Sphaerisporangium rubeum: one gene and its partner. Each later gene encodes a partner of the first gene's protein in a complex. Links are inferred from orthologs where the notes say so. Each region holds a gene or a part of one and is shown in the gene's direction. Other genes may lie near its edges. The genes, in order: mfd and uvrA.

What was found.
Region 2: the proteins of mfd (region 1) and uvrA are in contact, whole or in part, in a crystal structure (PDB 4DFC), measured with the Escherichia coli proteins. The link is inferred for Sphaerisporangium rubeum from one-to-one orthologs.

The regions. Positions count from the first base shown.
Region 1 is NZ_JACHIU010000001.1:6,842,251-6,852,295, reverse strand. The notes cover bases 5,575-9,670. They hold mfd (transcription-repair coupling factor), read left to right. Parts: upstream 5,575-5,921; coding sequence 5,922-9,470; downstream 9,471-9,670. Other genes in these bases: BJ992_RS28915 (SurA N-terminal domain-containing protein), read left to right, coding at 9,551-9,670. Outside these bases: BJ992_RS28945 (hypothetical protein), read right to left, coding at 1-672; BJ992_RS28940 (YveK family protein), read right to left, coding at 669-1,853; BJ992_RS28935 (glycoside hydrolase family 26 protein), read left to right, coding at 2,370-3,431; cysC (adenylyl-sulfate kinase), read right to left, coding at 3,485-4,696; BJ992_RS28925 (class I SAM-dependent methyltransferase), read right to left, coding at 4,764-5,495; more of BJ992_RS28915, read left to right, coding at 9,671-10,045. UniProt on the Escherichia coli protein: Couples transcription and DNA repair by recognizing RNA polymerase (RNAP) stalled at DNA lesions. Mediates ATP-dependent release of RNAP and its truncated transcript from the DNA, and recruitment of nucleotide excision repair machinery to the damaged site.
Region 2 is NZ_JACHIU010000001.1:3,374,330-3,383,668, forward strand. The notes cover bases 2,273-5,662. They hold uvrA (excinuclease ABC subunit UvrA), read left to right. Parts: upstream 2,273-2,621; coding sequence 2,622-5,462; downstream 5,463-5,662. Other genes in these bases: BJ992_RS14525 (maleylpyruvate isomerase family mycothiol-dependent enzyme), read right to left, coding at 2,273-2,423. Also shown: BJ992_RS14510 (phosphatidylserine decarboxylase), read left to right, coding at 1-109; pssA (CDP-diacylglycerol--serine O-phosphatidyltransferase), read left to right, coding at 102-935; BJ992_RS14520 (MBL fold metallo-hydrolase), read right to left, coding at 1,003-1,647; more of BJ992_RS14525, read right to left, coding at 1,644-2,272; BJ992_RS14535 (Rieske (2Fe-2S) protein), read left to right, coding at 5,724-6,182; excinuclease ABC subunit UvrC, read left to right, coding at 6,382-8,328; RNase adapter RapZ, read left to right, coding at 8,526-9,339. UniProt on the Escherichia coli protein: The UvrABC repair system catalyzes the recognition and processing of DNA lesions. UvrA is an ATPase and a DNA-binding protein. A damage recognition complex composed of 2 UvrA and 2 UvrB subunits scans DNA for abnormalities.

The DNA.
Region 1 (10,045 bases):
CACGAACCAGATCAGCAGCACCGAGCAGTTGCCACCCCAGGCGTTGGCCCACTCGAACGGCGCCTCGGGCCGCGGCGCGGCGTGTCCCAGCACGTGCTGCGTCTGCGCGGCGGTCGGGTGAATCAGGTTCCGGACGAACGGGTTCCCGCTGACCCACTCGGGGAGCACCATCTCGACCGGCGAGGTGAACTCGAACCGTGGCGCGAGCACCCCGAGCAGTCCCCCCGCCACGGTGGTGAGGAACAGCGCACCCATCATGCGCACGAGCGCGCGCTGGGGCAGCTCGGCCTCGGTCAGGTTCGCCAGGTACAGCACGAGCACGACGAGCGACACATAGAGGACGAGCCGCATCAGGTAGCCCGCGATCCGTCCCGTGCCGAGCTCCCCGTACGTGCCTGGCGGAGTCTCCGCCAGCATCGCGGCGCTGACGGCGTACCCCGCGACCAGCAGCAGCCACAGCCCCATCCCCTTGGGGACGACGACCGGCCGCCGCCGCCACAGGACCAGCCCCATCGGCACCGCGAGCACCACGACCGCCAGCCCGCCGAACCCGAGGGCCCACCACACCGGGTACCCCACGAGCAGCGCCGCGACCGGCCACGCCACGCGACCCGGCCGGGTGGACGCCGCCGCGGCACGCGGCGCGGCGAAGGGACGGGTGACGGCGGTCACGACTCACCACGGGGCAGCGCGGCCGGGGAAGGCAGGAGGATCACGCCGAGCGCGGCGGTGTCGGTGCGGCGGAGCTGGCGTACGGCGTGCGCGAGCTGGGTCGCGCGCGCGGCGCGGCTCTCCACGAGCAGGACGGCGGCGTCGGCCCGCGCCGTACGGTCGGTGCGGACCCAGATCGGAGCGAGCCCGGTGAGGGCCACTCTGAGGTCGTCGGCGATGGGCTCGGGGTCGGTGCCGGGGGTGACGCTGCGGACGAGGAGCTCGCCGCCGTCACGCAGATGGGTGGCGACGGCCATGGCGAGCTCGCGCAGCTCACGCGCGTTCTCACCTTCGCACAGCACCGGCAGGCCGGTGAGCCGCTCCACGTCGGCGGCGGTGCGCAGCCTCGTGTCGAAGCGGTCGCGGACCATGGCGACCCCGGCGCCGGCGAGCAGGCCGAGGAACAGGCCGCTGCCGAAGTACAGCGGGGGCCGGGGTGCGGCCGGCGCGGCGGGGGGACGCGCGTCGGTGATGACCTGGCCGGGGGTGACGGCGATGGTCTTCAGCGCGTCCTGCTTGGCGGTGAGGGTGAGGATCTGGCGGTTCAGGACGCTCTGCCGCTGCACGGCGATGACGCGCTCGGCCGAGCCGGCGGCCAGGCGGGAGAGGCCGGTGACGGTGGCGGACAACTGCGTGCCTGCCTCGCGGAGCTTGGCGGCGAGCACCTTGAGCTGAGCGGCGACTGCCTGGTTGGCGGCGGCGGCGCGCTGGCTGAGGTAGGCCTTGGCGAAGGCCTGCGCGCCTGCGGCGGCGCTCACCGGGTCGCCTGAGGCGTACGAAACGGTGAGAACGGCCGAGTTCGGCGGCACGGTGACGGTGACGCGCTCGCGTAACGCCGTCGGGTCGTCGATCTTCAACATGCGGGCCGCACGGGCCGCCACCACCGCGGAACGCGCGACATGTGCCTCGGTGTCGAGGTTGAGCGGCTCGCGCTGACGTGGCGTGACCGGGTTGGTCTGATCCTGCACCCCGGTCGGGGACACGAGCACCTCGGCCGTCGCGACGTACGTCGGCGGCGTGGCGGCCAGCGCGACCCCGCCGGCGCACAACCCGGCGATCAGGCACCCGGTGACGGCCGCGCGCCGCCGCAGCAGCATGGGGCCGATCTCGGCCCTGGGGCTGGCGGTGGCCGGCTGGCTCATGGATCAGAAACGCCTCTCGGTACGGGGGCCGGCCGTCCCGCTCGACGCGGGGTGCTCGGGTGTCTTCACTGCGGTGGTGCGGGGGTGTCCCGGTGCGGTGGTGAGGAGGTGTCCCACGGCCGTGCCGGGATGTTCTGCGGCGGCGGTGCTCGGGTCGTGCAAGGGGTGGTGCCGGGGTGTTCTGCTCCGGCCGTGCGGTGCTGTGCAGGCGTTTCACGGTGGCTGTGCTCAGGAGTCCCACAAGGGTGCTCAGATGTTTTCGCGGCGGTGTCGGATTCGGTGTCGGATTGACAGAACTATAGGCGCGCCGGCATGTCCCGGGGGCCGGATATCGGCTTTTTCCTGGAGGTTGGCTGACCGTCTCTGACCCTTATGGTCGGACATTTCCATAATTGTGTAGACGCAGCTCAGCAGGAGGGTGCCGAGTTTCCCCCACTTGTGCGGCGATTAGTGGGAAGGTGATTAACAGCCTTCCGGGGGGAAACCGTATAAGGGGGTTTGGCCGCCTTGCGAAAAGTGACGGGAATATGGGTTTTCGGCGCCGGCATCCTCGCCGCCTGCGGCCTGCTCGTCTACACCATGGCGGCCGTGCGTCCCGGCCGGGACACCACGGGCCGGCCTCCTGTCGCCGCCGCCGGCATCCCCGGCGACACCCCTCGCTGCGCCGCCACGGCCAAGCTCATCCCGAGTTGCGGCGCCTGGTGGGGTGTGGCCCCTGACGTCTTCGGCGGGCTTCCCCCGGCCAAGGCCCTGGCCGCCGCCGAGGAACGCATGGGCCGCAAAGCCGACATCGTGCACGTCTACCACCGCGGCGGCGACGCCTTCCCCACCCGCGCGGAACGCCGCCTCGCACGCACCCGCCTGCTGCTCGTCAACTGGAAGCCGTCCGTGCACCACACCTGGGCCGAGATCGCCGCCGGCGCCGTGGACCACCGCATCGACCGCCTGGCCGACTCGATCAAGCGCCACCTGCCGCACCGGTTCTTCCTGACCGTCCACCACGAGCCCGAGAACGACGTACGGCCCCGTCCGGGCTCCGGCATGACCGCCGACGACTACGCCGCGATGTACCGCCACGTCGTCCTGCGCCTACGCTCCGAAGGCGTCAGGAACGCCGTCACCGTCATGACCTACATGGGGGCCCCCAACTGGGCCACCAAGCCGTGGTTCGAACGCCTCTACCCCGGCGACGACGTCGTCGACTGGATCGGCGTCGACCCCTACGCCGACCGCCGCGTCGACGACTTCGCCACCCTGATCGACAAGATCCGTCCCGACCACGCCAAATGGCCGGGTTTCTACCGCTGGACCCAGGCCCGCTTCCCCGCCAAACCCATCATGATCGCCGAATGGGGTGCCTTCCCCCGCCAGGACGACCCCCACTTCAAGACCACCTTCTTCAACACCGTCCGCCGCCAGATCCGTGGCTACCCCCAGATCAAGGCCCTCGTCTACTTCGACTCCCCGAGAGCCCCGAGAGGCGACACCCGCTTCGACACCACCCCGGACACCGCACGCGCCTTCACCGAACTGGCCCGCGCTCCTTACTTCAGCTCCACCCCGGTACCCGGCGACTGACCGTGCTCACGGAAGGGCTCACAGAAGGGCTCACGGAAGGGCTCAGGACGGGCTCACCTGAGCCAGCCACCCGAGCGCAGCAGCGCGAGCACCCTGTCGACGGCCTGGCCGACCGGCACGCCGGTGGTGTCGATGGCGAGGTCGGCGTCGTCCGGCGTCTCGTAGGGGTCGGAGACGCCGGTGAACTCGGGGATCAGACCGGCGCGGGCCTTGGCGTACAGCCCCTTGCGGTCTCTGCGTTCGCACTCCTCCAGGGGGGTGGAGATGTGGACGAGCAGGAAGTCCGCGCCTACGCCTTCGACCATGTGGCGGACCTCGGCGCGGGTGGCGGCGTACGGCGCGATGGGTGCGCAGATGGCGAGGCCGCCGTGCCGTGCGACCTCCGAGGCGACGAAGCCGATTCTGCGGATGTTGAGGTCGCGGTCCTGCTTGGTGAACGTGAGTCCGGACGACAGGAGTCGGCGGACCTCGTCGCCGTCCAGGTAGGAGAGGGTGCGGGTGCCGTCTTCGAGGAGCGCGTCGCGCAGGCCTCTGGCCACGGTGGACTTGCCGGAGCCGGAGAGGCCGGTGAAGAAGACGACGACGCCGCGGCGGTGCGGGGGGCCGGGGAGCGTCACGGGCTCCGGAGCGGCGATGTGCTCCTCGGCGCCGTAGGCGGTCGCCACGTGTTCGCGCAGCTCCAGGTCGATCTCCGGCTCGCGGGGGGCCAGGGGGACGGCGGCGAGAAGGGTGCCGGCGGGGAGGCGGTCGCGGGCCTTGAGCGCCGCGCGGACGACGGCGGGGCCCTTCTCGCCGTACGCGAGGGGGAGAAGCAGGATCGTGGCGTCCAGCTCGCGCGCGGTGGCCGTGATCTCGTCCAGGTCGTCCAGCGGGCCACGCATGGTGACGGCCAGCAGGGGAGCACCGGCCTGGTCCTTGATCTGGTCCGGCGTGAGCCGCAGCCGCGCGAACGGCCCGTGTTCCGGAGCTCCGAGAGAGGTCACGGGGCCGGCCACCAGGCCATGGTCGCGTTCGGTCACGGTGAGCGTCGCGACCCCGGCCCCTTCCGGGTCACGCAGCACAAGCTCCTGTCCCGCCGTCACCGGGTGATCGTCCGGCACCTCGAGCGTGATCGGATCCGGCCACGGCGTGCCGTCCGCGAGCCTGCCGGTCTCCTCCACGGAGACGACGTCCGCCGCCCCCATGAACCCGGTCAACGGCGCGAACACACCGGACAACAGCAACTCGAGGTCGGCGAGCTCCCGCTCGCCGGGAGTCCACTCCAGATCAGCCACCGGCACAGGATATTTGCATCGCGGCCTGGTGCGTGGTGGTCGGCGGTGACGGGGATGGTCAGATGAGGCGTGCGAAGTGGTTCTGGGGTTTGCGGATGACGAGGGTGATCTCGTCGTGGGTGGTGGGGAGGCGGCCCGCGGTGAGTTTGGAGAGGGCCTGGCAGGCGGCTCTGGTCAGGGGTGCGTGGGGGCCTCGCAAGGCGGAGCCGCTGGTGGCGCTGTAGTCCTCGGCGATCATCAGGCCGCGCATCAGGCAGTAGGAGTGGAGGCCTTCCCGGGAGGCGACCTGTTCGTAGACGGCGGGGAGGGGGCCGACGGCGTCTTCGGGGGCCAGGTGGGGCCACAGGAGGCGGCGGGTCCAGCCGGGGAGCAGGCGGTCGTAGCAGCCGTAGGCGGTGTCGCGGTCTCTCATGCGGATGAGGAGCAGGCCGCCGGGACGCAGCGCGTTGACCATGCGGTCCAGGACGAGCTCGGCGTGGTGGACGCGCTCCAGGAGGAACGGCACGTGGACCACGTCGAAGGTGCGGGGGAGCAGGGGAGCGTCGCGCAGGTCGCCGAGGAAGCGCGCGTCGAGGTCGGTACGTGAGTGGACGGCGTCGCGGACCTCGGGGAGGTCCTCGTCTATGCCGGTGAGGCGGGTCTCCACGCGGTCGAGCTCGATGGTGTCTCCCCGGCCGCAGCCGGCGATGAGGATGTCGAGCCGGCGGCCGAGGTGCTCGGTCCACAGCTCGCGGATGCGGAGGCTGAACACGTCGCCTTGGGTGGCGGGCCACCATCGAACCTCAGACATGCCACCCAGGGTAGTCAGTCGATCTCTCTGTGTGGGCTACTTGGGCCGCTCGGCGGCTTTCCGCGCCGGGAGGCTCCCCACAGTCCGGACGCGCTGCACCGATATTTCGGTACATGCACCGACATGAGCATCGGTGCGGCTCTGCTCCATGTGCGGTTCGCTGTGTGTCGGAGAGGTGCGGTAGTGGAATGAGTGGAAATTTCGGTACACGGGACACAGAGGTGGTTCCCGGCGTGGCGGGGGCCGGGGGGAAGTAGCCTTGAGGGGGTCCCGGTGGCCTGTGGAGCCGGGGATCACGCGTGCCGCCCCCTGCGCTGTGGCCGGCCGGTGGCGCGCGGCCAAGTCGTCACGTGGAGCATTCATGGCCGCACCAGGCCGTCCGCGAGGCGAGCGGAGGCGGCGTGATCATGTGGGGGCATTTCTGAGATGAGTCTTTCCGGGCTGCTCGACCTTGTCGTGGCCGAACAACCTCTCGCCGGTGTGCTGGAGCGCACCGGCGAGGACATCGACCTGATCGCGCCACCCGCGCTGCGGCCGTTCGCGGTCGCGGCGCTGGCGCGGCACCGGCCGGTGCTGGCGATCACGGCCACCGGCCGTGAGGCCGAGGACCTCGCCGCCGCGCTCACGGGGCTCGTGGGTGAGCACACCGTGGCGGTGTTCCCCGCCTGGGAGACGTTGCCGCACGAGCGGCTGTCCCCCCGCAGCGACACCGTGGGCCAGCGGCTCGCGGTGCTGCGCCGGCTCGCGCACCCGGTGCAGGGAGATCCCGCCGCCGGCCCGCTCGGCGTGGTGGTGGCCCCGATCCGGGCCCTGCTGCAGCCCTTGGTGAGCGGGCTCGGCGACCTGACCCCGGTACGGCTGCGCGCGGGGGACGACGCCGAGCTGGACGAGGTCGTGGACCTGCTGGTCGCGGGGGGCTACCACCGGGTGGACATGGTGGAGAAGCGCGGCGAGGTGGCCGTGCGCGGCGGTCTGCTCGACGTCTTCCCGCCGACCGAGGAGCACCCGCTGCGCCTTGAGTTCTGGGGTGACACCGTCGAGGAGATCCGCTGGTTCAAGGTCGCCGACCAGCGCTCCCTGGAGGTCGCCGAGGACGGCCTGTTCGCGGCCCCGTGCCGTGAGCTGCTGCTCACCGACGAGGTCAGGACCCGCGCCAGGGATCTCGCCGAGCGGTACCCGGCGCTGAAGGAGACCCTCGACCAGCTCGCCGACGGCATCCCCGTGGAAGGCATGGAGGCGTTCGCGCCGGCCCTGGTGGACGGCATGGAGCTGCTGATCGACCACCTGCCGTCCCGCGCGTCGGTGTTCGTCTGCGACCCCGAGCGCATCCGCGGCCGCGCGGTGGAGCTGGTCGCGACCAGCCAGGAGTTCCTCGAAGCGTCCTGGATCAACGCGGCGGCCGGCGGCGAGGCCCCCATCGACCTCGGCGCGGCGGCGTTCCGCTCGCTGCGCGAGGTGCGCGACCACGCGCGTGAGCTCGGCCGGCCGTGGTGGACGATCGCGCCGTTCGCGGCGACCGACGCCGAGGGGGCCGGCCGTCCCGACGACGAGGACGCGCTGGACCGCGGCGACCGGGTGGAGCTCACGGTCCGCGAGGTGGAGTCGTACCGCGGCGACACCCAGCGGGCTCTCGGCGACATCAAGGGCTGGCTCGGCGACGGCCGCTCGGTCGTGCTGCTCAGCGAGGGCCACGGCCCGGCCGAGCGCATCGTGGAGCTGCTGCGCGGCGTGGACGTCGCCGCGCGCCTCGTGCCGGGGCTCGACGAGGCCCCCGGCAGGGACGTCGTGCACGTCACCACGGGCCGCATCGAGCACGGTTTCATCTCCGCCACGGTCGCCGTGCTCACCCACCTGGACCTGGTGGGCCAGAAGGCCTCGACCAAGGACATGCGCCGCCTGCCGTCCCGCCGCCGCAACATGGTGGACCCGCTGCAGCTCAAGGTCGGCGACCACGTGGTGCACACCCAGCACGGCGTCGGCCGGTACGTCGAGATGGTGCAGCGCTCGGTGCAGGGTGCCACACGCGAGTACCTCGTGATCGAGTATGCCAAGGGTGACCGGCTGTACGTGCCCACCGACCAGCTCGACGAGGTCACCCGGTACGTCGGCGGCGAGTCCCCCTCGCTGAACCGCATGGGTGGCGCCGACTGGGCCAAGGCCAAGTCGCGAGCGCGCAAGGCCGTCAAGGAGATCGCCGGCGAGCTGATCCGCCTGTACAGCGCACGCATGGCCTCTCCCGGCCACTCCTTCGGCGCCGACACCCCGTGGCAGCGCGAGATGGAGGACGCCTTCCCGTACGCCGAGACCGGCGACCAGCTCGAAGCCATCGACGAGGTCAAGCGCGACATGGAGCGCTCGATCCCGATGGACCGGCTGATCTGCGGCGACGTCGGCTACGGCAAGACCGAGATCGCGGTGCGCGCGGCGTTCAAGGCCGTGCAGGACGGCAAGCAGGTCGCGGTGCTCGTGCCGACGACCCTGCTGGTGCAGCAGCACCTGTCGACGTTCGGCGAGCGGTTCGCGAGCTTCCCCGTGATGGTGAAACCGGTGTCGCGGTTCCAGACCGACGGCGAGGTGCGCGCCACGCTGGAGGGCCTGCGCGACGGCGGTGTGGACATCGTGATCGGCACCCACCGGCTGCTCAACCCGGACGTGCGGTTCAAGGACCTCGGCCTGATCATCGTGGACGAGGAGCAGCGCTTCGGCGTCGAGCACAAAGAGGCCATGAAGCACATGCGCACCCAGGTGGACGTGCTCGCCATGTCCGCCACCCCGATCCCCCGCACGCTGGAGATGGGCCTCACCGGCATCCGTGAGATGTCCACCATCCTCACGCCGCCGGAGGAGCGCCACCCCATCTTGACCTTCGTCGGCCCGTACGACGAGAAGCAGATCGCCGCCGCGGTGCGTCGTGAGCTGATGCGCGACGGCCAGGTGTTCTTCGTGCACAACCGCGTGTCGTCCATCAACCGTGTCGCGGCGCGGCTGCGTGAGCTCGTGCCTGAGGCGAGCGTCGCGGTGGCGCACGGCCAGATGAACGAGGCGCAGCTCGAGAAGATCATGGTGGGGTTCTGGGAGCGCGAGTACGACGTGCTGGTCAGCACCACGATCGTCGAGTCCGGCCTGGACATCCCGAACGCCAACACCTTGATCGTGGACCGCGCCGACAACTACGGCCTCTCGCAGCTCCACCAGCTGCGCGGCCGGGTGGGCCGTGGCCGCGAGCGGGGCTACGCCTACTTCCTCTATCCGCCGGAGGCGCCGCTCACCGAGACGGCGCACGAGCGGCTCGCGACGATCGCGCAGCATACCGAGATGGGTGCCGGCATGTACGTCGCGATGAAGGACCTGGAGATCCGCGGTGCCGGCAACATCCTCGGCGCCGAGCAGTCCGGCCACATCGCGGGGGTCGGTTTCGACCTGTACGTCCGCATGATGGCCGAGGCGGTGCAGGAGCAGAAGGCCAAGCTCGCCGGCGAGGAGGTCGCCGAGGAGCGCGCGGACGTCAAGGTCGAGCTGCCGGTCAACGCGCACATCCCGCACGACTACGTGACGTCGGAACGGCTGCGGCTCGAGGCGTACAAGCGTCTCGCGGCGGTCGGCGGGGACGACGACATCACCGCGGTGCGCGAGGAGCTGGTCGACCGGTACGGCCGTCCGCCGCAGGAGGTCGACAACCTGCTCCAGGTCGCGAGTTTCCGCGTGCGGGCCCGCAGGGCCGGGCTGACCGACGTCGCGTTGCAGGGGCAGTACATCCGGTTCGCTCCGGTCTCCCTGAAAGATTCGCAGCGGGTGCGGCTGGACCGGCTGTATCCGAAGTCGGTCTACAAGGCCGCCGCCGGCACGCTGCTCGTGCCGGTGCCGAAGACCAAGCCGGTCGGCGGCCGTCCGCTGCACGACCTCGAGCTGCTCACGTGGTGCGGTGACCTGGTGGACGCCATGTTCCTCCAGACCGCGCAGGCGGCCGGCCGGTGAACCGCCGGGCCGCCGTGGCGGCCGGTGACCGCACTCGCGGGTTTGAGTAGAGTTACCCGCGTCTGTTGAAGGGACCTCACGTGAAGTCGAACGCTGTGCGCGTGCTGCTGGCCGCGGTGGCCGCGGGTGTCGCGCTGACCGCCTGCTCCTCGTCCCCGGTCGGGGTCGGCACGGCGGCCACGATCGGCGACGCCCGGATCACCTCCAAGGAGCTGACCGCGGACGTCACCGAGTACCGTGCCGCGCTGCAGAAGGCCAAGATCCCCGAGAGCCAGCTCCAGATCGAGTCGGTGCCGAAGGCCGTGCTGCTGCAGCTGATCAACTTCAGGCAGTTCGAGCAGTTCGCGGCGCGCAACGGCCTCACGGTCACCGAGGGCGACGTGGACAAGTTCATCGCCGAGCAGGGTGGCCTTGAGCGCATCGGCCCCGCGGCGCTCACGCGCGGCGTGCCGCCGTCGGAGACCCGCCACTGGATCCGCACCGCGGTGATCTACCAGAAGTCCCTGGAGAAGTTCGGCGCCAACCTGTCCGACCAGACGTCGACGCAGGCCGCGCAGCAGAAGCTGTTCGAGCAG
Region 2 (9,339 bases), 3.5 Mb from region 1 along the record:
GATCCGTTTCGGCTCCCGGGTGGACGTCTATCTTCCTGAAGGGATCGCCCCGGCGGTGACGGTGGGGCAGCGCGTGACGGCAGGGGTGACTCGCGTTGACCATGGCTGACGCCGGATGGTCCATGGACGACATGGACGCGGCCGACGAACCACGAGGACCGGTGGGCAAGGCGTTCCGCCTGTCCGCCGCCGACTCCCTGTCCCTCGGCAACGCGATGTGCGGCTTCCTCGCCGTGTGCGTGCTCGCGTGGTCGGCGATCGGGCAGCTCCAGGCCGAGGGTTCGTTCCGGCCCGACCCGCGCTACTTCGCGACCGCGATCGTGCTGCTGCTGCTCGGCGCGACCTGTGACCTGTTCGACGGCATGGTGGCGCGGCGGTTCCGTGCCTCGGCCATGGGTGCCGAGCTGGACAACCTCGCCGACGTGATCAGCTTCGGGTTCGCCCCGGCGTTCATGGTGGTGGCCTGGGCCGGCTTCTCGCACCGCATGCCGATGCTGGTGGCGCTGTGCGCCGCGGTGTCGGTGCTGCTCGCCGGCGTGGTGCGCCTCGCGCGGTTCGCCTGCGTGAAGACCAAGAGCGGCGACTTCATGGGATTGCCGATCCCCATGGGTGCCATGACGGTGGTGTCCATCGTGCTGCTCTTCCAGGCGTCCTACCTCACGGTGGCCGGGGTGTTCCTGGTGGCGTGGCTCATGGTGAGCCGCATCGAGTACCCCAAGCCGAAGGGCAACCTGCTGGCGGTCGTGCTGGCGTGGATCATGATCAACGTGACGTGCCTGATCATCTGGGCGGCCGACCTGTCCGGTGGCGACGTGCTCATCCAGATCGGCGCCGCCATGCAGATCGCGCTGGTCGCGGCGATTCCGCTCCGCGTGCTGATGTTCAAGCGCGCGCAGCGCAAGGAGCGCAAGGAGACCGAGGCCTCCGTCCGCTGACGGCCCGGACCCGCGCGGGCCCGGCCCCCTGTGAGGGGGCCGGGCCCGCGGCGTGTCCGTGGCCGGGTCACCAGCCGCGGGCCCGCCACTCCGGCAGCGAGGGACGCTCGGCGCCGAGCGTGGTGTCCTTGCCGTGGCCGGGGTACACCCATGTCTCGTCGGGCAGCCGGTCGAAGATCCGCTCCACCACGTCGGTGTAGAGGCTCTCGAACCGGGCCGGGTCGCGCTCGGTGTTGCCGACGCCGCCGGGGAACAGCGAGTCTCCGGTGAAGATGTGGCCGTCGCCGTACAGCAGGGCGATCGAGCCCGGGGTGTGGCCGCGCAGGTGGATGACCTCCAGCGTGACCACGCCGACCGTGACCCGGTCGCCGTGCTCGACCGTGCGGGTGACCGGCACCGGCAGCTCCGGCGCGTCCAGCGAGTGCGCCACCGTCTCGGCGCCGGTCGCCTTGGCGACCTCGGAGAGGGCCAGCCAGTGGTCCTGGTGGCGGTGCGTCGTCACGATCGTGCTGATCGGCATGTCGCCGATCAGGCCGAGCAGCCGGTCGGGCTCGGCCGCGGCGTCGATGAGCAGACCGTCGCCGGTCTCGGCGCACCGCAGCAGATAGGCGTTGTTGCCGAAGTCGCCCACCTCGATCTTGCTGATGCTCAGGCCGGGGACCTCACGCACGTCGGCGGGCCCGTTCGCGGTCACGTCACCGGTGTAGCTCATGGGTACTCCTCGGGTGGGGCGGCCGGGAGGCCGGGCGGCGCCGACGCCGCGGGCCACTTCGGAGCCGCAGGCGGTCTCGCCGCCAGCCTAAGCCCCTCGCCGTCCGCGCGATCACCCCGGCTCGCGTCGTCCCCGGTCAGGCGGCCGGTCAGCCAGGCCAGGACGTACGCCGGTGGGCCCTCCACGACCGGGCCCTCGCCGAGGCCGGTCCAGGAGCGGCCGCCGGCGCGCACCTCGCTCACCGGCCCGCCGTCCCGCGGCCAGCAGGCCAGCGCGTCGTGCAGCTCACGCCGGACGAACGAGGCGGGCCAGTCGGCCCAGGTGTAGCCGGTCCCGAGGTCGGAGTGGTGGATCTCGACCTCACGGAGCCTGCGGGCGAGGATGTACCAGGCCGGGTGCTCCGGCGGCTGCATGCCGCGCACCATGGCGGCCCAGCGTTCCGGCGGCATCGCGGCGACGGCCTGGTCGAGGCGCGCGGTGCTCTCGGCGAGATCGTCGTACTGCTCCTTCATCGCCCGCCCCGCGCCTTCTTCTATCTCGGCGTCCCGCGTCGCCACGTCCGGGTACTGTGGTGTGTACACACCCGTCCTGGCCCAGGTCATCAGATTGAGATGGCTGTCGGCGTTGCGCGCGACGTGCGTGATCAGGTGGCCGCGGGTCCAGCCCGGAAGCAGGGAGGGGGCCGCGACGTCCGGGTCGGAGAGCCGGGCCACGGTGGCGAGCAGCCGGTCGTTGGCCTTGGTGAGCTCGGCCCTGAGGTCGTCGAGAACGGTCATGCACGACATCATCGCGCCAGATGTGAGCGAACGCGCGGCCGCGTCTCATGAAGTGGAAGCGCGCTTTCCCGATGCGCCGCCGCCGGGCCGTCGCGGCGCGGAGAAACTGTCGGACCCCATCGTTAGAGTGACCGCGACTAGTCAGAGGTGGCCTCTCCCGGCTGCCGTGGATCCACACCCCTACCTGAGAGATCTGCCGTGGCCGACCGCTTGATCGTTCGTGGCGCCCGCGAACACAACTTGAAGGACGTCTCGCTGGACCTCCCACGAGACGCTTTGATCGTTTTCACCGGCCTGTCGGGTTCCGGCAAGTCCAGCCTGGCCTTCGACACCATCTTCGCCGAGGGCCAGCGCCGTTACGTCGAGTCGCTGTCGGCCTACGCGCGGCAGTTCCTCGGCCAGATGGACAAACCCGACGTCGATTTCATCGAGGGCCTGTCACCCGCGGTGTCGATCGACCAGAAGTCGACCTCCCGCAACCCCCGGTCCACCGTGGGCACCATCACCGAGGTCTACGACTACCTGCGCCTGCTGTGGGCCCGCATCGGCAAGCCCCACTGCCCGCGCTGCGGCCGTCCCATCGCGCGCCAGACCCCCCAGCAGATCGTGGACCGGGTCATGGAGCTCCCCGAGGGCACCCGCTTCCAGGTGATCGCCCCGGTCGTGCGCGGCCGCAAGGGGGAGTACGCCGAGCTGTTCCGCGAGCTCCAGACCAAGGGCTTCGCCCGCGCCAGGGTGGACGGCACCGTGGTGCGGCTGGAGGAGCCCCCCACGCTGAAGAAGTACGAGAAGCACGACATCGAGGTCATCGTCGACCGGCTGTCGGTCAAGGACGGCTCGCGGCGCCGGCTCAACGACTCGGTGGAGACCGCGCTCCAGCTGTCCGGCGGCACGATCACGCTCGACTTCGTCGACCTGCCCGAGGACGACCCGGGGCGGGAGCGGTTCTACTCCGAGCATCTGTACTGCCCCTACGACGACCTGTCGTTCGAGGAGCTGGAGCCCCGGTCGTTCTCGTTCAACTCGCCGTTCGGCGCCTGTCCCGACTGCACCGGCCTCGGCACCCGCATGGAGGTCGACCCCGACCTCGTGGTTCCCGACCCCGAGCGCACCCTCGGCGACGGCGCCATCGCCCCGTGGGCCGGAGGGCACACCAGTGACTACTTCGTCAGGCTCATCGAGGCGCTCGGCCACGCCGTCGGCTTCGACCTCGACACCCCGTGGGAGCGGCTGACCAAGAAGGCACAGAAGTCCCTGCTGCACGGCCACGACGAGCAGGTCCACGTCCGTTACAGCAACCGGTACGGCCGGCAGCGGTCCTACTACACGACCTTCGAAGGCGTCATCCCGTGGGTGCAGCGGCGCCACGCCGAGGCCGAGAGCGACTCCACGCGCGAGCGCTACGAAGGGTTCATGCGTGAGATCCCCTGTCCGTCCTGCAAGGGTGCGCGGCTCAAGCCGGTGTCCTTGGCCGTCACGGTCAGCGGCCGGTCCATCGCCGACGTCTCGTCGCGGTCCATCGGCGAGTGCGCGGCGTTCCTCGGGTCGCTCGCGCTGTCCGAGCGCGACATGCACATCGCCGAGCGGGTCGTCAAAGAGATCAACGCGCGGCTGGGCTTCCTGCTGGACGTCGGGCTCGACTACCTCACGCTGGACCGCGCGGCCGGCACCCTCGCCGGCGGTGAGGCGCAGCGCATCCGGCTGGCCACCCAGATCGGCTCCGGCCTGGTCGGTGTGCTGTACGTCCTGGACGAGCCGTCCATCGGCCTGCACCAGCGCGACAACCAGCGGCTGCTCGACACCCTGATCCGCCTGCGCGACATGGGCAACACCTTGATCGTCGTGGAGCACGACGAGGACACCATCGCCATGGCCGACTGGGTCGTGGACATCGGGCCCGGCGCCGGTGAGCACGGCGGCCAGGTCGTGGTGTCCGGCACCGTCGAGCAACTCCTGGCCAGCGAGCACTCCCTGACCGGGGCCTACCTGTCGGGCCGCAGGTCCATCGACGTGCCGGCCTCGCGGCGCAAGCGGGACGCCAAGCGCAAGCTGGTGGTCAAAGGCGCGCGGGAGCACAACCTCAAGGGGGTGGACGTCGAGTTCCCGCTCGGGGTGTTCACCGCGGTCACCGGGGTTTCGGGTTCCGGCAAGTCCACGCTGGTCAACGACATCCTGTACGCGGCGCTCGCCAAGGAGCTCAACGGCGCCAAGACCGTGCCGGGCCGCCACTCGCGGGTCACCGGCACCGACCTGGTGGACAAGGTCGTCCACGTCGACCAGAGCCCCATCGGCCGCACCCCGCGGTCCAACCCCGCCACCTACACCGGCGTTTTCGACCACGTGCGCAAGCTGTTCGCGCAGACGACCGAGGCCAAGATCCGCGGCTACCAGCCGGGCCGGTTCAGCTTCAACGTCAAGGGCGGCCGGTGCGAGGCGTGCTCCGGCGACGGCACCATCAAGATCGAGATGAACTTCCTGCCGGACGTCTACGTCCCGTGCGAGGTCTGCCACGGGGCCCGCTACAACCGCGAGACGCTGGAGGTCCACTACAAGGGCAAGACCATCTCCGAGGTGCTCGACATGCCGATCGAGGAGGCGCTGGAGTTCTTCGACGCCATCCCCGCGATCAAGCGCCACCTCAAGACCCTCAACGACGTCGGCCTCGGGTACGTCCGGCTGGGCCAGCCCGCCACCACGCTGTCCGGCGGCGAGGCGCAGCGGGTCAAGCTGGCGTCCGAGCTCCAGCGGCGGTCCACCGGCCGCACGGTCTACGTGCTGGACGAGCCCACCACGGGCCTGCACTTCGAGGACATCCGCAAGCTCCTCGGGGTGCTCGGCCGCCTGGTGGACGGCGGGAACACCGTGATCGTCATCGAGCACAACCTCGACGTGATCAAGACCGCCGACTGGCTCATCGACATGGGCCCCGAGGGCGGCTCACGTGGCGGCCAGGTGCTCGCCACCGGCACCCCCGAGCAGGTCGCCGAGGTCGAGGACAGCCACACCGGCCGCTTCCTGAGCAAGATCCTGACGACCTGATTCCCCGGTTTCAGCCCAGCCAACTGATGAAAGGTTCAACCGTCTCGTCGGACCAGGTGGCTTCTGGCGTGCGCATCCACCTTCAGGAGGTCGGACAACGCACTCCTGGCCACCTGTCTCTGATGAAATCTTCAATGATCTGTGTAATTTGAGCCGGACGTTATGCGGGTTCGTCCATACTTCCTGAGTCGGTCGCGGCTCGACGTGAACCACATCCGATCGAGGGCCGTACCGGATGTACCACCTCAAGGAAGGCGAACGATGACGGAGATGGAAACGACTCGGCGCGCGGTCATGACCGGCGCCGGTGGCGCGGGCCTCGCCGTGGTGCTCGCCGCGTGCGGCGGCGGCGCCACGCCGGCCGACGGTGGCGCCTCGGCGGCCCCTCCGGCCGGCGACGCGGCACCGTCCGGCGACGCGGCGGCCGGAGCCGCCGGAGGGCTGGCCGCCACCGCGGACATCCCCGTGGGTGGCGGCAAGGTCTTCAAGGCCGAGAAGGTCGTCGTCACCCAGCCGGCCGAGGGCGAGTTCAAGGCCTTCGACGCGATCTGCACCCACAAGCAGTGCCCGGTCGGCTCGGTGAGCGACGGCAGCATCATCTGCCCCTGCCACAACAGCCGGTTCAGCATCACCGACGGCTCCGTCCAGTCCGGCCCGGCCGAACAGGCCCTGGCCGAGAAGCCCATCAAGGTCGAGGCCGGCACCATCGCCCTGGCCTGACCCCGCTTCTCCCGCCCACCCGCGACGGTCCCCGGCGCCGCCGCTCTCCGGACAAGGCGCCGCACAAGCCGCCGGCGACTCCCCCGGCATGCCGGGAGGGGGGCCGCCGGCGGATGCGGGTCGCTTTCTGTTGGTGTGTCCTGTGCGAAGGTCATGGGAGTGGGCCGGGGACCCCTACGAGGGGTTCGGCGGCCCTGAAGTGTCGGCGGGGGCGGATAGTCTTTCGGTTGTGGTCAGACCCGCGAACACCCCCCTGAGTTACCGGCCCGAGCCCGGCTCGGTTCCTGAGTCGCCAGGGGTCTACCGGTTCAGGGACGCTCATGGCCGGGTGATCTACGTCGGCAAGGCGAAGAATCTGCGGCAGCGGCTCAACTCCTACTTCGCCGACTTCGCCGGGCTGCATCCCCGCACCCAGACCATGCTCACGACGGCCGCGCGTGTCGACTGGACGGTGGTCGGCACCGAGGTCGAGGCGCTCCAGCTCGAATACTCCTGGATCAAGGAGTTCGACCCTCGCTTCAACGTCAAGTACCGCGACGACAAGTCCTATCCCTATCTCGCCGTCACCATGGGGGAGGACTTTCCCCGGGTCCAGGTCCTGCGCGGCGCCAAACGCAAGGGCACCCGCTACTTCGGTCCCTACTCCCACGCCTGGGCGATCCGCGAGACCGTCGACCTGCTGCTGCGGGTCTTCCCCATCCGCACCTGCTCGGCGGGGGTGTTCAAGCGCGCGGGCCAGATCGGCAGGCCCTGCCTGCTCGGCTACATCGACAAGTGCTCGGCCCCTTGCGTCGGCAGGGTCACCCCCGAGGAGCACCGCGAGCTGGCCGCGGACTTCTGCGACTTCATGGCCGGCAACACCGGCCGGTTCATCAGGCGCATCGAGCGCGACATGCGCGAGGCCGCGGCCGCCGAGGAGTTCGAGCGCGCGGCGCGGCTGCGCGACGACGTCCAGGCGCTGCGGCGGGCCCTTGAGAAGCAGGCCGTGGTCCTCGGCGAGGACACCGACTGCGACGTCGTGGCTCTCGCCGAGGACCCTCTGGAAGCCGCCGTCCAGGTGTTCTACGTGCGCGGTGGCCGCATACGCGGGCAGCGAGGCTGGGTGACCGGCGAGATCGAGGAGGCCGGCCCCGGCGAGCTGGTGGAGCACTTCCTGCTCCAGATGTACGCCGAGGCGGCCCCGGAGGCGGTGCCCCGTGAGGTGCTGGTGCCGGCCATGCCGCCGGAGGCCGGCGCGCTGGCCGAGCTGCTCGGTGAGCGCCGCGGCGGCCGGGTCGAGGTGCGGGTCCCCCGGCGCGGCGACAAGCGCACGCTGCTGGAGACGGTCGAGCGCAACGCCAAGGAGGCCCTGCTCCAGCACAAGCTGCGCCGGGCCAGCGACCTCACCACCCGCAGCAGGGCCCTGCAGGAGATCGCCGACGCGCTCGGCCTCGACCAGGCGCCGCTGCGCATCGAGTGCTACGACGTGTCCCACCTGCAGGGTGACGACGTGGTCGCCTCCATGGTCGTCTTCGAGGACGGGCTGGCGCGCAAGGCCGAGTACCGCCGGTTCGCGATCCGCGGCATGGCGGGGCAGGGCGACGTCGCGTCCATCTACGAGGTCATCAGCCGCCGTTTCAAGCGCTACCTGGAGGAGCGCGTGGCCGGTGGCGAGCTGGACCCCGAGCCGATCGACCCCGACACCGGCAGGCCCCGCAAGTTCGCCTACCCTCCCAACCTGGTCGTCGTGGACGGTGGCCCCGCGCAGGTGGCCGCCGCGCAGCGCGCGCTCGACGAGCTCGGCGTGGACGACGTCGCGGTGAGCGGCCTCGCCAAGCGTCTTGAGGAGGTCTGGCTCCCCGGCGACGACCAGCCGGTGATCCTGCCGAGGTCCAGCGAGGGTCTTTATCTCCTGCAGAGGGTCCGTGACGAGGCCCACCGCTTCGCCATCGCCTACCATCGGGCCAAGCGCGCCAAGTCGGTGACGGAAAGCGCCCTGGACGACATCCGCGGCCTGGGTGCGGCGCGCAAACAGGCGCTGCTCCGGCACTTCGGATCCGTCAAACGGCTGCGTGACGCCACCGCCGAAGAGATCCAGCAGGTCCCTGGCATCGGCCGCTCCACGGCCGAGACCATCGTCGCGGCGCTGAAGGGGGAGAGCACGTGACCGCACACAACGACCCAGACCACACACCCATCTCACCCGGCTCCGGCCGGAGTCCCGACGCCGCGGCGGCCGGAGGCGCCTCGGCGCCAGGTGAGCCCGAGGACAGCACGTCCCGTCAGGGATCCGGTGGTGGCGCCGCCGAAGGGGCCGGTGGGACGGCCGACGCCGGGGACACCGCCGTCGTGATCGTCACGGGGATGTCGGGGGCGGGTGAGTCCGAGGACAGCACGTTCCGGCAGGGATCCGGTGGTGGCGCCGCCGAGGGGGCCGGTGGGACGGCCGACGCCGGGGACACCGCGTTCGTGATCGTCACGGGGATGTCGGGGGCGGGGCGCAGCACGGCGGCCAAGGCTCTGGAGGATCTCGGCTGGTTCGTGATCGACAATCTGCCGCCTGGCATGTTGTTCGCCATGGCCGAGGAGGCGGGGCGGGTGCAGCTCGACACCGACAAGGTGGCGGCTGTGGTGGACGTGCGGAGCATGGCGTTCACGACCGACCTGAACACCGCGATCGAGGAGCTCGAAGGCCGCGGCGTCGGGGTGCGGGTGGTGTTCCTCGAGGCGAGCGACGAGGAGCTCGTCCGCAGGTTCGAGGCGGTGCGGCGTCCGCACCCGTTGCAGGGTGACGGCCGCCTGGTCGACGGCATCGCACGGGAGCGCGGGGTGCTGCGCGACGTCCGGGCCAACGCCGACCTGGTCATCGACACCACCGCTCACAACGTCCACGAGCTGCGTGGCAAGATCATTTCCTTCTTCGGTGGCGAAGGACGTCCCGGCCTGCGGGTCAACGTCCTGTCGTTCGGCTTCAAGTACGGACTCCCGGTGGACGCCGACCTGGTGGTCGACTGCCGTTTCCTCCCGAACCCGCACTGGGTTCCCGAGCTGCGGCCCATGACCGGCCTTGACGCTCCTGTACGCGAATACGTGCTCAACCAGCCCGGTGCCAAGGAGTTCCTCGACGCCTACGAGGAGGTCGTCGGTGTCATCGCGGCGGGTTACGTCCGTGAGGGCA